DNA from 4 places in the Streptosporangium sp. NPDC000563 genome. Region 4 is predicted to be linked to each of the others. Evidence: riboswitches for the same ligand, from Rfam matches in the RefSeq annotation. Region 4 holds a riboswitch; each other region holds the start of a gene.

Region 1 (3,023 bases), on a different contig from region 4:
GCCGATGTCGTAACCGCGCTCGCGGAGCGCGGCCAGCAGCCGCACCAGGCTGGCCGGGGTGTCCAGGCCGACGGCGTTGCCGATGCGCGCGTGCTTGGTGGGATAGGCCGACAGCATCAGCACCAGCCGCCGCTCGGCGGGCGGGATGTGCCGCAGCGCGGCGTGGCGCACCGCGATGCCCGCCACCCGCGAGGCCCGCTCGGGGTCGGCCACGTAGACGGTGAGCCCGTCCTCGTCGATCTCCTTGAAGGAGAACGGCACCGTGATGATCCGTCCGTCGAACTCGGGGATCGCGACCTGGGTGGCGGCGTCCAGCGGGGACAGGCCGTCGTCGTTCTCCTCCCAGGAGGCCCGGCTGCTCGTCAGGCACAACCCCTGCAGGATCGGCACGTCCAGCTCGGCGAGCGCGCCGACGTCCCATGCCTCGTCGTCCCCGCCCGCCGACGCGGTCGCCGGACGGGTGCCGCCCGCGGCGAGCACGGTCACCACCAGGGCGTCCACCGTGCGCAGGACCTCCAGCAGGCCGGGTTCCGCGGTGCGCAGCGAGGCGCAGTACACCGGCAGCGCCCGCGCGCCCGCGTCCTCGATCGCCGAGCAGAGCACTTCGACGAAGGCGGTGTTCCCCGCCACGTGGTGGGCCCGGTAGTAGAGCACCCCGACGACGGGTCCGTCCTGGCCGCGCGTCTCGCGCGCGAGCGTTCCCCAGGTGGGGGTGGGCTCGGGCGCGGCGAACCCGTGGCCGGTGAGCAGCAGCGTGTCGGACAGGAAGTGATGCAGCTCGGTCAGGTTGGCCGGGCCGCCGTGGGCGAGGTAGGCGTGCGCCTCGGCGCAGACCCCGCCGGGCACGGTGGACAGCTCCATCAGCTCGGCGTCCGGCGCCTGCTCGCCGCCGAGGACGACGACGGGCCGGGGTCCGGCGAGCAGCGCGTCCAGCCCCTCCTCCCAGGCGCGGCGCCCGCCGAGCAGGCGGACCACGACCAGGTCGGCGCCCTCCAGCAGCGGCGGGAGGTCGGCGGCGGTGAGTCTGGCGGGGTTGCCGAGCCGGTAGTCCGCGCCGCTCGCGCGGGCGCTCAGCAGGTCGGTGTCGGAGGTCGAGAGCAGCAGGATCACGCGCCACACCCCGGCAGAGGAGTGGCGGTACGGCCCGCGGGAGCCGCGATGCGGCGGGAGAGCGGCGACGTCGCGGTGTGACGCGGGAGCGGCGGTGTCACACCGTGATGTGGCGACCGCGATGCCGCGTCGTGATGGGAAGACCACGATGCCGCGGTGTGGCGGGGGAACGGCGATGTCGCGGTGTGGCGGGGGAACGGCGAAAAGCGCACGGAGCTTCCTCCCTCGGGGTCCTCGCCCCGGGTCGTCGTCGGCCACGACGGCTGGAGTCTCCTGGCTCCCGGATCGGTGCTCACCCCGGCCTTCCCGTCCTTCGTCGGACAGTGGCCCGGGTGGGGTTCGCTCCCCGGTTACAGTGGCGGGACCGCGCCGGATTCACACCGGCTTCCTCCCTTGCCGTCGCCATCGATGACACTACGGCAGTCCGGGTCATTGCAAGAAACTGGCATTAACATCCTCTGAGTGTCTATTGCCGACTTTTCCGGACGATCGCGACTCGACGCGTGCCCCGGGGCCCTCCAGGTCCACCCCGCCGCGGACGGCGGCCTGGCCCGCGTCCGCGTACCCGGAGGTCGTCTCACCCCCTCCCAGCTGCGCGAACTCGCCGACGCCGCCACGGCGTACGGCAACGGCGTCATCGAGCTCACCTCCCGGGCGAACGTCCAGGTGCGCGGTCTCGGGCCGGAGAATCCAGAAAGCGGTCCGGAAAACGGATTCGCCGCGCGGATGGCGAAAGCGGGCCTGCTGCCCTCGGCGACACACGAGCGCATCCGCAACATCCTCGCCTCCCCGCTGACCGGAGTGGACGGACCGGCCGAACCAAACGAACCCGGCAGACCGGCTGGATCGGCCGAACCAAACAAGTTCGGCAGACCGAACAGACCAGCCGGACCCGCCGAACCAGGCGGAATCGACGAGCCAAGCGGACCGAGCGGACCGAGCGGCGGGGATGCTCCGAACGGCACGAAAACGAACGGCCGTGGGATCGCCGACATCACCCCTCTGATCGGCGAACTGGATCGACGGCTGTGTGCCCGCCCGGCCCTCGCCGCCCTGCCGGGACGGTTCATGTTCGCCCTCGACGACGGACGGGGAGACGTGGCCGGCCTGGGCGCGGACGCCACGATCCTGCCCACGGCACCGGACGAGGCCGCGCTGCTCCTCGCCGGAACCGACACCGGCCTGCGCGTACCGCTCGACGAAGCCGTGACCGTCCTGCTCGCCGCCGCCGAGGCGTTCCTCGACGAACTGGCCACCCGGGACGTCACCGCCTGGCGGATCGCCGAACTTCCCGACGGGCCCTCCCGGATCGCCACCCGGATGCGAACCGCTCTCGGACTCCCCGACACGCCCCCCTTCGAACCGGTGAGACCGCACGTCGTGACCTCCGGGCCGGTCGGCGTCATCGAGGGCACGGACCGGCGAGGGAACCGAACCGGCGTCACCGGAGAGACAGGTCCCGGAAAAGCCGCAGGCCACGGAGACAGGGACACGGACGGTCCAGGAAACGAGGGCACGCGGGTGGCGCTCGGGGTGGCGATCCCCCTGGGGCGGCTGACCTCCGCGCAGGCACTGCTGCTCGCCGACGCCGCCTCGGGCGGGGAGATCCGGCTCACGCCATGGCGCGGTGTGGTCCTGCCCGGCCTGGACCGCGCCGAGGTCACGGGCACGGCCGCCCGTCTGGAGGCCGCCGGGCTGGCCGTCGACCCCGCCTCCCCCTGGATCGGTGTGACGGCCTGCACCGGCCGCCCCGGCTGCGCCAAATCCCTCGCCGACGTCCAGGCCGACGCCGCCACCGCCACCGCCACCGCCACCGGCATGATTTCGCCGTCCAGAAGCGAACTCTCCGGAAACGAGCCTTCCCGGAGCGAACTCGGCATGGCCCCGCCGTCCACGATGGGGCCGGGCACCGA
Region 2 (3,023 bases), on a different contig from region 4:
ACCCCCATCGCCCGCCTGGTCGGCGACTGGGCGGTCCTGGTCGTCCCCGCCGACTCCCGCCTGCTGACCTTCGAGGACTTCGCCGCGGGGTTGCGCCGGAACCCGGCGGGGCTCGCGGTCGGCGGCCGGTCGGAGGGGGGCTCCGAGCACGTGCTCTACGGCATGATCGGCAAGTGCCTCGGGGTGGACACCCGGCTGCTGGAGTATGCCGGATACCTTACCCCCGAGGACGCCGTGGAGGCGCTCCAGGCGGGCCAGGTGGCGGCCCTGCTGGGATCGGCGCGTGCTCTGCGCTCCGAGATCGCCGCGGGCCGTATGCGGCCCCTGGCGGTCTCCTCCGGCGACAGGATCGACGGGATCGACGCGCCGACGCTCAGAGAGGTCGACGTCCGGCTGGAGTACAGCGACTGGTGCGGCCTGCTGGGGCCCAAGGACATGAGCCCGGAGGACAGGGACGCCGCGATCGCCCTGTGCGACAGGCTCGACGCCGCGCCACGCTGGCGCTCCCTGTGCGCGGCCCACGGCTGGAGCCGGGTCTATCTCAGCGGCGACGACTTTCGCCAGTGGCTCGCCACCGAGACGGCCCGCACCCGCGGTGTGCTTCACGAGCTCGGGCTACTGAAGTCCTCCGACACAACCTGTTGGGGTAGTTGCGTCAGGCGCCCCTAGATGTAGGATCCTGCTCGTTGCTGGTTCGCCCCGCAGGGGGCGAGGCAAGAGGGAACCCGGTGAGATTCCGGGACTGCCCCGCAGCGGTGAACGGGAACGAAAGCCGTCATTGAGCACTGGGTGATCCATACCTGGGAAGCGACGGCCGGTAGGCATGCGCGTCGCGCCCGTGAGTCCGAAGACCTGCCGGTGACGTGAATGTCCAGGGCCTCGTGGGAGGGCCCGCGGAACGAGGCGATCCGGCGTGCCCGGGATCGCTCGCGGACGCGTGCCATCCGGCGGAGCCTGGGGCGAGTCCGATCGAGCGAGGGGCACCAGGTGACACAGGCATTGGCGGAGACCGCGACGGGGAGCACGGCGGCGACCGCGACGGGCGACAGCGGCGTCGAAGGCGCGGTGGTGACCGCGTCGGGCCATGGCGGCACGGGAAACACCGGGAACACCGGGAACGCGCGGAGCGCCGCGGTGGCCGCGACGGGCGACGACGGCGCCGGGAGCGTCGGGAGCGTCGGGAGCGCCACGGACGCCCGCAGGCTGGCCATCGACGAGGCCGCCGCCCGGGTGATCACCGATCCCGAGAACTCCAGGGTCGCCGCCGCGATGCTGGCCGAGCTGATCGCCGACGAGGCCGCCGAGCACGGCGTCCGCGCCTTCTCCGAGTCCGTCGCCGCGACCCACGAGGCGGGGCTGGTCGCCGACGGGCTCGCGAGGTTCGTGTCCGCCCACGCCGCGGTCCTGGACGCGCTGGTCGATCCGGAGGCGGACGCCAGGTTCGAGTACTTCGGGCTGCGCACCGTCTACGACCGCTACCTGCTGCGCCACCCGAGGACCCGCAAGGTCCTGGAGCGCCCGCAGCACTTCTTCCTGCGGGTGGCCTGCGGCCTGGCCGAGACCGTCGAGGAGGCCGCCGAGCTGTACGCGCTCATGGCCACTCTGTCCTACCTGCCCAGTTCGCCCACGCTGTTCAACTCGGGCTCGCGCAGGCCCCAGCTTTCCTCGTGCTTCCTGCTCGACTCGCCCCGCGACGAGCTGGAGTCCATCTACGAGCGCTACGGGCAGGTCGCGCGGCTGTCGAAGTACGCGGGGGGCATCGGGATCGCCTGGACCAGGGTCCGCTCGCGGGGCTCGCTGATCCGGGGCACCAACGGACACTCCAACGGCATCGTGCCCTGGCTGCGCACGCTCGACTCCAGCGTCGCCGCGGTGAACCAGGGAGGCCGCCGCAAGGGCGCGGCCTGCGTCTACCTGGAGCCCTGGCACGCCGACGTCGAGGAGTTCCTGGAACTGCGCGACAACACCGGCGAGGAGGCCCGCCGCACGCACAACCTGAACCTGGCCAACTGGATCCCCGACGAGTTCATGCGCCGGGTCGAGGCCGACGGCCTCTGGTCGCTGTTCGACCCCAAGGAGGTCCCGCACCTCACCGACCTGTACGGCGCCGCGTTCGACGACGCCTACCGGGTGGCCGAGGCCGAGGGCCGCTTCACCCGGCGGATCCCCGCCCGCACCCTGTACGGGCGGATGATGCGCACGCTCGCCCAGACCGGCAACGGCTGGATGACCTTCAAGGACGCGGCGAACCGTACCTCCAACCAGACGGCGAGGCCCGAGAACGTCATCCACCTGTCGAACCTCTGCACCGAGATCCTGGAGGTCACCGGCGACGCCGAGACCGCCGTCTGCAACCTCGGCTCGATCAACCTCGCCGCCCACCTGTCAGGGGACCTCGAGGACGGGATCGACTGGGCGCGGCTGCGCGCGACGGTCCGTACCGCGGTGCGGTTCCTCGACCGGACCATCGACCTGGGTTTCTACCCGACTCCCGAGGCGGAGGCGGCCAACCGGCGGTGGCGTCCGATCGGGCTCGGCCTGATGGGCCTGGCCGACGTGCTGTTCGCGCTGCGGCTGCCGTTCGACTCGCCGCGCGCGCTGGAGCTGTCCACCCGGATCTCCGAGGAGATCGCGCTCGCCGCCTACCGGACCTCCTCGGACCTGGCCGTCGAGCGTGGCCGCCATCCCTCGTACGAGGAGACCAGGGCCGCCGCCGGGGTGCTGCACCCCGACCACTACGGGGCCGCGACGTCGGCCGCGTGGACGGAGCTCAGGGGGCGGATCGCGGAGACCGGCCTGCGCAACTCGCTGATGATCGCGATCGCGCCGACGGCCACGATCGCCTCCATCGCCGGTTGCTACGAGTGCATCGAGCCGCAGGTCTCCAACGTCTTCAAGCGCGAGACCCTCTCGGGGGAGTTCCTCCAGGTCAACCGCTATCTCGTCCGCGACCTCCAGGCCCGCGGACTGTGGACGGCGCCGATCCGCGACGCGATCAAGCGCGCCGACGGCTCGGTCCAGGA
Region 3 (3,023 bases), on a different contig from region 4:
TCACGTGGTCGGGTGGTCGATCCGTCAGGGGAGGTGGCTGAGCCGCCAGCGCCCGCCGCGCCCGGTGAGTGCCACCCGGGCCAGCGGCGCGACGTCGACGCGCCAGAAGGAGCGGGCGGGGGCGCCGAGGACGTGGACGACCGCGGCACGGATGACCGCCGGATGGGTGATCGCGACGGCCCTGCCGGGAGTACGGACGGCGAGCCAGCCGGAAACCCTGGCGAGGAGCGCGGTGATCGACTCCCCGCCGTGCGGCGCCGCGCCCGGATCGCCGAGCCAGGAGGCGAGCGCCTCGGGCTCCGCGGCCTCGACCTCGCCGAGCGTCATGCCACTCCAGCGGCCGTGGTCGCAGTCGGCGAGCAGCGGGTCGTGCTCCGCCCGCAGGCCGAGCGCCGCCGCCGTCTGGACGCAGCGCAGCTCGGCCGGGCAGGCCGCTGAACCGGGGTCTGCCCAGCCGAGGTGCCGCGCCATCCTCTCGGCCCGGCGCAGGCCGCGTTCGTCGAGTGGTTCGTCGACGGGGAACGCGGCCCGCGCCGTCGCCGAGGTGGAGGCGTGGCAGACCAGGAGCAGGCGGGTGACCCCCGAGGGGGTCGTCACACCGGGCCGCGCCTGCGGGCGGCGAAGGCGAAGAGCGCGCCGACACCGGCCCAGAAGACCGCCTGGGTTCCTATCGAGGCGATCCGGAAGTCCCACAGGAGATCGGCGGGGAAGCCCTGGGGCACCTCCGAGATCTCCGGCAGGAGGATCCAGGCCGCGACGACGGGGACCAGGAAGGCGGCGCCCGCCGACAGCCAGCGCACCCACGGTTCACTCCGCGAGGCGTAGCGGTGGGCGGCGGTGCCGGCGGCGACGGCGAGGATCCCGATGGCCACGGCGACCAGATAGAGCACGGTGCGCTGGTCGATCGTCTCCGGGTCACCGACCGCCGGTGGGTTGGCGGGATATTTCATGAAAGGGATGAGGACGACGGAGGTGAACGCGGCGGCGGCGAGCGTGACCGCGAGCACCGGTTCCGAGCGAGGTCCCGCCCGGCCGCGTACGGCCGCGTAGACGAGGGAGAACAGGCCCCCGATCGCCAGGCCGTACAGGCCGAGGGCGAGGAAGAGCCCGAAACGCTGCCCGTCCCTGCTGACGAGGGCCTCCTCCTCACCGTGGGAGTGGGCGGCGGTCCCGGTGTCGTCGTGTGGTTCGGCCGAGGAGGCGGCCGCGGCCGCCTCCTCGAGCGCGATGGCCTGGTCGATGCGTGGTTCGCCGACGGTGTAGGCGAAGACGGCCGCGAGCAGCCCTGCGAGCAGTCCGGCGACGAGGCCCCGGACGATGAGTTTGGAGATCACCTGCGGCTCAGTGGCACGGTACGCCGAGCAGGTGACGCCCGTCGTGCATGAGTTCGTGCAGGTAGTTTCCCGCCTGGGAGATCGCCCCCTGGTCGAAGGTGACCAGATAGGCGAGAAGCAGCAGCGCCGGTACGGCGAGCAGCCAGCGGGTGAGCGAGTGCCATGGGATGGGCTGGGTGTGCGGTGCCGAGATCTGGCTCACGGCCACCTCCTCCGGGATTGACGCGTCCCTTTTCGTAGGTCGGTGGCGGCCGAGTGTGACCTGGCTCCCGGCCCTCGCGGGCCGGATTACAGTGGCGCGACCGCACCGGAATTTCACCGGATTTCCCTCGCACCGCCACAAAGCACCCGGAACGTATCCCGATTCTCCGTCCCCCGTCAATCCAGGTGTCCGGTTTGACGGGATCCGGTAGGCGCGAAGAGGGGGAGGTGGCCCGGCCGGGCCGCCTCCCCCTCCCAGGCCCTTCTCAGGCCCCGCTCAGGACGTCACTGCTCGCCGGTGAGCGCCGTCACCAGCTCAGCGGCGGTACGGCAGCGGTCGAACAGCTCTCCCACGTGGGCCTTGGTGCCGCGCAGCGGCTCAAGGGTGGGGACGCGCTGCAGCGACTCACGGCCGGGGATGTCGAAGATGACCGAGTCCCAGGAGGCCGCGGCCACCGACTCGCTGTACTGGCTCAGGCAGCGGCCTCGGAAGTAGGCCCGGGTGTCGTTGGGCGGCACCTCGATGGCCCTCTGCACCTCCTCCTCGGTGACCAGGCGCTGCATGCGGCCCCGGGCGACCAGCCGGTTGTAGAGTCCTCGGTCGGGACGGATGTCGGAGTACTGGAGATCGACGAGCTGCAGACGCGGATGCGACCAGGGAAGGCCGTCACGGGTCCGGTATCCCTCCAGAAGCTCCAGCTTGGCCACCCAGTCGAGCTCGCCGGACAGCTGCATCGGATCCTCCGCCAGGCGGGTGAGGACCGACTCCCAGCGCTCCAGGATGTCCTTGGTGGGCTCGTCCAGGCCGTTGGCGCTGCGCTCCTCGGCATACTTGCGCGCGAGCTCCAGGTATTCCATCTGGAGCTGCACCGCCGTCAGCTTGCGGCCGTCGCGCATGGAGATCTCGTACTTGAGCGTGGGGTCGTGTGAGACCGCGCGCAGGGCCTGGACGGGGTTGTCCACGGCGAGGTCTCGGGTGAAGTAGCCGTCCTCGATCATCGCCAGGACGAGCGCGGTGGACCCCAGCTTCAGGTAGGTCGAGATCTCCGACATGTTGGCGTCACCGATGATGACGTGCAGGCGACGGTATTTCTCCGGGTCGGCGTGGGGTTCGTCCCGGGTGTTGATGATCGGCCGCTTGAGCGTCGTCTCCAGCCCCACCTCGACCTCGAAGAAGTCGGCCCGCTGGCTGATCTGGAAGCCCTCGCCCCGTGAGTCCTGACCGATGCCGACCTTGCCCGCGCCGGTGACGACCTGCCGGGAGACGAAGAACGGCGTCAGGTGCCTGACGATGTCGGCGAACGAGGTGGCCCGGCGCATGAGGTAGTTCTCATGGCAGCCGTAGGAGGCGCCCTTGTTGTCGGTGTTGTTCTTGTAGAGCTGGATCGGGGCGTTGGCCGGCATCGCCGAGGCGCGAACCGCCGCGTCGTGCATCACCCGTTCGCCCGCCTTGTCCCAGATCACCGCCGCCCGAGGATTGGTGCACTC
Region 4 (3,023 bases):
AATTGCTTTTGACCATTGCGGTGCTTGCGTCGTTGTGCGCCTGCGGCCAGTCCGGTGCCGGTCCGGCACTCACTGTGGCCGGAAGCGAGACGATCGTGTTGCCGCGGGCCGATCAGCCCAAAGCGCATCGGCCCACCCTGGAGCGGCTCAAGCGAGAGGCAGCGTCGTCGGGTCGGCCTTTGGAGGAGGTCGTCAAGCGGTACGCGACCCGGGTGGCTGCTACCTCGTCGCCCAAGCCGACGGACTTCGAGGGTTACGACCCCGCGGTGACCGACCCGGGCGTGACGATCGACGGCATTCCCTACGCCGAGTTGGTCGACCTTGGGACCATCGCCAGATCGGAGGGCATCTCCTACGAGGAGGCCATCGACCGCTTCGGTTCGCAGTCGTCCAACAGTCAGGTGATCGACAAACTTAATACGGAGTTTCCCGACGAGATCTCCGGCGTCAGGTACGTCGACGACCAGCGAGGGCTGCGCGTCGGCTTCAAGGGGCCCATTCCGACTCGCGCGATCGAGTTGGCCAGGACCCTCCCCGTGGAGGTCACCCTGATCGGCGGCAAGGGATTCTCGGCCGCGGAGCTTCGGCAGGCCCAGGACACGGTCGTGTCCTGGCTCCAATCCCGTCCTGAGGTGGCCACGATGACGACGCACCCAGATGACGAGACCGGCCACGTCAAGGTCACAGTTCAGCCGAAGATGATGCCGGACGATGCGGAGGAGTTCAAGCGTGGGCTTCAGCTCCCGCAAGTGGACAATCCGCACATCACCATCGAGGTCACGCTCTCCGCCGAATCGGTCGCCGTTCGCCCGTAGTGAGCCACCGACGCGCACACGACTGGGCCCGAACGGTGGCCGGGCCGTTAAGCTCTCCGGTGTGGATGGTTCGCCCGTCTCCTTCGGGGGTGGGCGTCGTAAGAGGGAACCCGGTGTGAATCCGGGACTGCCCCGCAGCGGTAAGCAGGAACGACCGCCGTCACAAGCACTGGGCGCGTGCCTGGGAAGCGACGGCCAGTAGGTCATGCCTCAGGCATGGTGCCCGCGAGTCCGAAGACCTGCCTCCGCCCGCGTGCCGCTCGGCGCGCGGTGGTCCGCGGCCTCGTGGGAGGGCCTGGGACGCGCTCGCCGGGGGCCTGCTCCGCGTTGCGTTTCTCTCTCCTGCCTGGCCGCATACTGGCGAGACGAGGGAAGTTGCCATGAGGACGACCGTTTTGGGCTACCCGCGCATCGGCGCGCATCGGGAGCTCAAATTCGCCACCGAGGATTTCTGGGCCGGCACGATCGGCGCCGACGAGCTGGAGGCGACCGCCGCGTCGCTGCGCGGCTCGGTCTGGACCGAGCTGCGTGACGCGGGCCTTGATGCGATCCCGTCGAACACGTTCTCGTTCTACGACCAGGTGCTCGACACCACGGTCATGATCGACGCCGTGCCGGCGCGTTACCGCGACCTCACCGGGCTCGACCGGTACTTCGCGATGGCGCGAGGCACTGCCGAGCTTCCGCCCCTGGAGATGACCAAATGGTTTGACACCAACTACCACTACATCGTCCCCGAGATGGCGTTGGACACCCGGTTCCAGCTCGCCGGAGGCTCGGCCGCCAAGCCCGTGGCCGAGTATCTGGAGGCCAGGAATCTGGGGATCGAGACGCGGCCCGTGCTCGTCGGCCCGCTCACCTATCTCCTGCTGGCCAAGGCCGCGCCGAACTCACCTGAGGGATTCACCCCGCTCGACCTGCTGGACTCCCTGGTGGAGACCTACGCCGAGTTGCTGGAACGGCTGGCGGGCGCGGGCGCGCAATGGGTGCAGTTCGACGAGCCTGCCCTGGCCCGCGACCTCGGGGCCCGGGAGATCGACGCGCTCGGGCGGGCCTACCGGCGGCTTGGCGGCCTGCCCAGCCGTCCGAAGATCCTGCTCGCCACGTACTTCGGCGCCGTCGGTGCGCAGGCGCTGCGGACGATCGCTTCTACCGAGGTCGAGGCGATCGGGCTCGACTTCGTCGCCGGACCCGGCAACCTGGAGGCGGTGGCCTCGGTCGGCGGGCTGGCCCGCAAGACCTTGGTCGCCGGGGTGGTCGACGGCAGGAACGTGTGGCGCGCCGACCCGGCGCGGGTGAAGTCGACGTATGCGGTCCTGCTCGGGTTCGCCGACACGGTGGAGCTGAGCAGTTCCTGTTCACTGCTGCACGTCCCGGTCGACCTCGACAGTGAGGCGGCGCTGGACCCGGCGGTCCGGGCGCGGCTGGCGTTCGCCCGGCAGAAGGTCGCCGAGCTGGTCGGTCTCGCCGCCGACCTGCGCTCCGAGAACCCGTCGGCCGTGAAACCCCCTGTCGTACCGGCCGATCCCGACGTCCGGGCCCGGCTGGAGGCTCTTGGTGACGCGCGGCGGGCCGATCGGGCGGTCCGGTTCGTGGCGCAGCGGGCCAAACTGGGACTGCCCGAGCTGGCCACGACGACGATCGGCTCGTTCCCGCAGACCGCGGAGATCCGCAAGGCCCGCGCGGACCGTAAGGCGGGACGGATCGACGAGAACGCCTACGTCGAGGCGATGCGCACCGAGATCGCCCGCGTGATCACGCTTCAGGAGGAGCTCGGCCTGGACGTGCTCGTCCACGGCGAGCCCGAGCGCAACGACATGGTCCAGTACTTCGCCGAGCGACTCGACGGCTACGCCGCCACCGACCACGGCTGGGTCCAGTCGTACGGTTCCCGCTGCGTGCGCCCGCCGATCCTGCACGGCGACGTCTCACGCCCCGAGCCGATGACGGTGGAGTGGGCCTCCTACGCCCAGTCGCTCACGTCCAGGCCGGTCAAGGGCATGCTCACCGGGCCGGTGACGATGCTGGCCTGGTCGTTCGTCCGCGACGACCAGCCCTTGGCGCAGACCGCCCGCCAGGTGGCCCTCGCGCTCCGGGACGAGATCACGGATCTGGAGGCCGCCGGGATCGGGATCATCCAGGTGGACGAGCCGGCGCTGCGCGAGCTCCTGCCGCTCCGAAAGGACGACCAGGAGGTCTATCTGGCCT

Evidence for each region. Region 4 has a riboswitch for cobalamin ahead of metE (5-methyltetrahydropteroyltriglutamate--homocysteine S-methyltransferase). Riboswitches for the same ligand answer to the same signal wherever they lie in the genome.
Region 1: another riboswitch for cobalamin. It lies ahead of cobN (cobaltochelatase subunit CobN); the one in region 4 lies ahead of metE (5-methyltetrahydropteroyltriglutamate--homocysteine S-methyltransferase).
Region 2: another riboswitch for cobalamin. It lies ahead of ABT352_RS09445 (ribonucleoside-diphosphate reductase subunit alpha); the one in region 4 lies ahead of metE (5-methyltetrahydropteroyltriglutamate--homocysteine S-methyltransferase).
Region 3: another riboswitch for cobalamin. It lies ahead of ABT352_RS29870 (CbtB domain-containing protein); the one in region 4 lies ahead of metE (5-methyltetrahydropteroyltriglutamate--homocysteine S-methyltransferase).

The regions. Positions count from the first base shown of each region.
Region 1 covers NZ_JBEPDA010000007.1:129,024-132,046, forward strand. The annotation lists gene cobN (cobaltochelatase subunit CobN) at 1-1,110, opposite strand, end outside; cobalamin riboswitch at 1,360-1,548, opposite strand; gene ABT352_RS19290 (ferredoxin-like domain-containing protein) at 1,573-3,023, shown strand, end outside.
Region 2 covers NZ_JBEPDA010000002.1:230,101-233,123, reverse strand. The annotation lists gene ABT352_RS09450 (tripartite tricarboxylate transporter substrate-binding protein) at 1-669, shown strand, start outside; cobalamin riboswitch at 674-874, shown strand; gene ABT352_RS09445 (ribonucleoside-diphosphate reductase subunit alpha) at 988-3,023, shown strand, end outside.
Region 3 covers NZ_JBEPDA010000018.1:6,052-9,074, reverse strand. The annotation lists gene ABT352_RS29880 (histidine phosphatase family protein) at 25-597, opposite strand; gene ABT352_RS29875 (CbtA family protein) at 594-1,334, opposite strand; gene ABT352_RS29870 (CbtB domain-containing protein) at 1,342-1,536, opposite strand; cobalamin riboswitch at 1,567-1,688, opposite strand; gene dop (depupylase/deamidase Dop) at 1,821-3,023, opposite strand, start outside.
Region 4 covers NZ_JBEPDA010000035.1:1,261-4,283, forward strand. The annotation lists gene ABT352_RS38105 (hypothetical protein) at 1-815, shown strand, start outside; cobalamin riboswitch at 864-1,076, shown strand; gene metE (5-methyltetrahydropteroyltriglutamate--homocysteine S-methyltransferase) at 1,196-3,023, shown strand, end outside.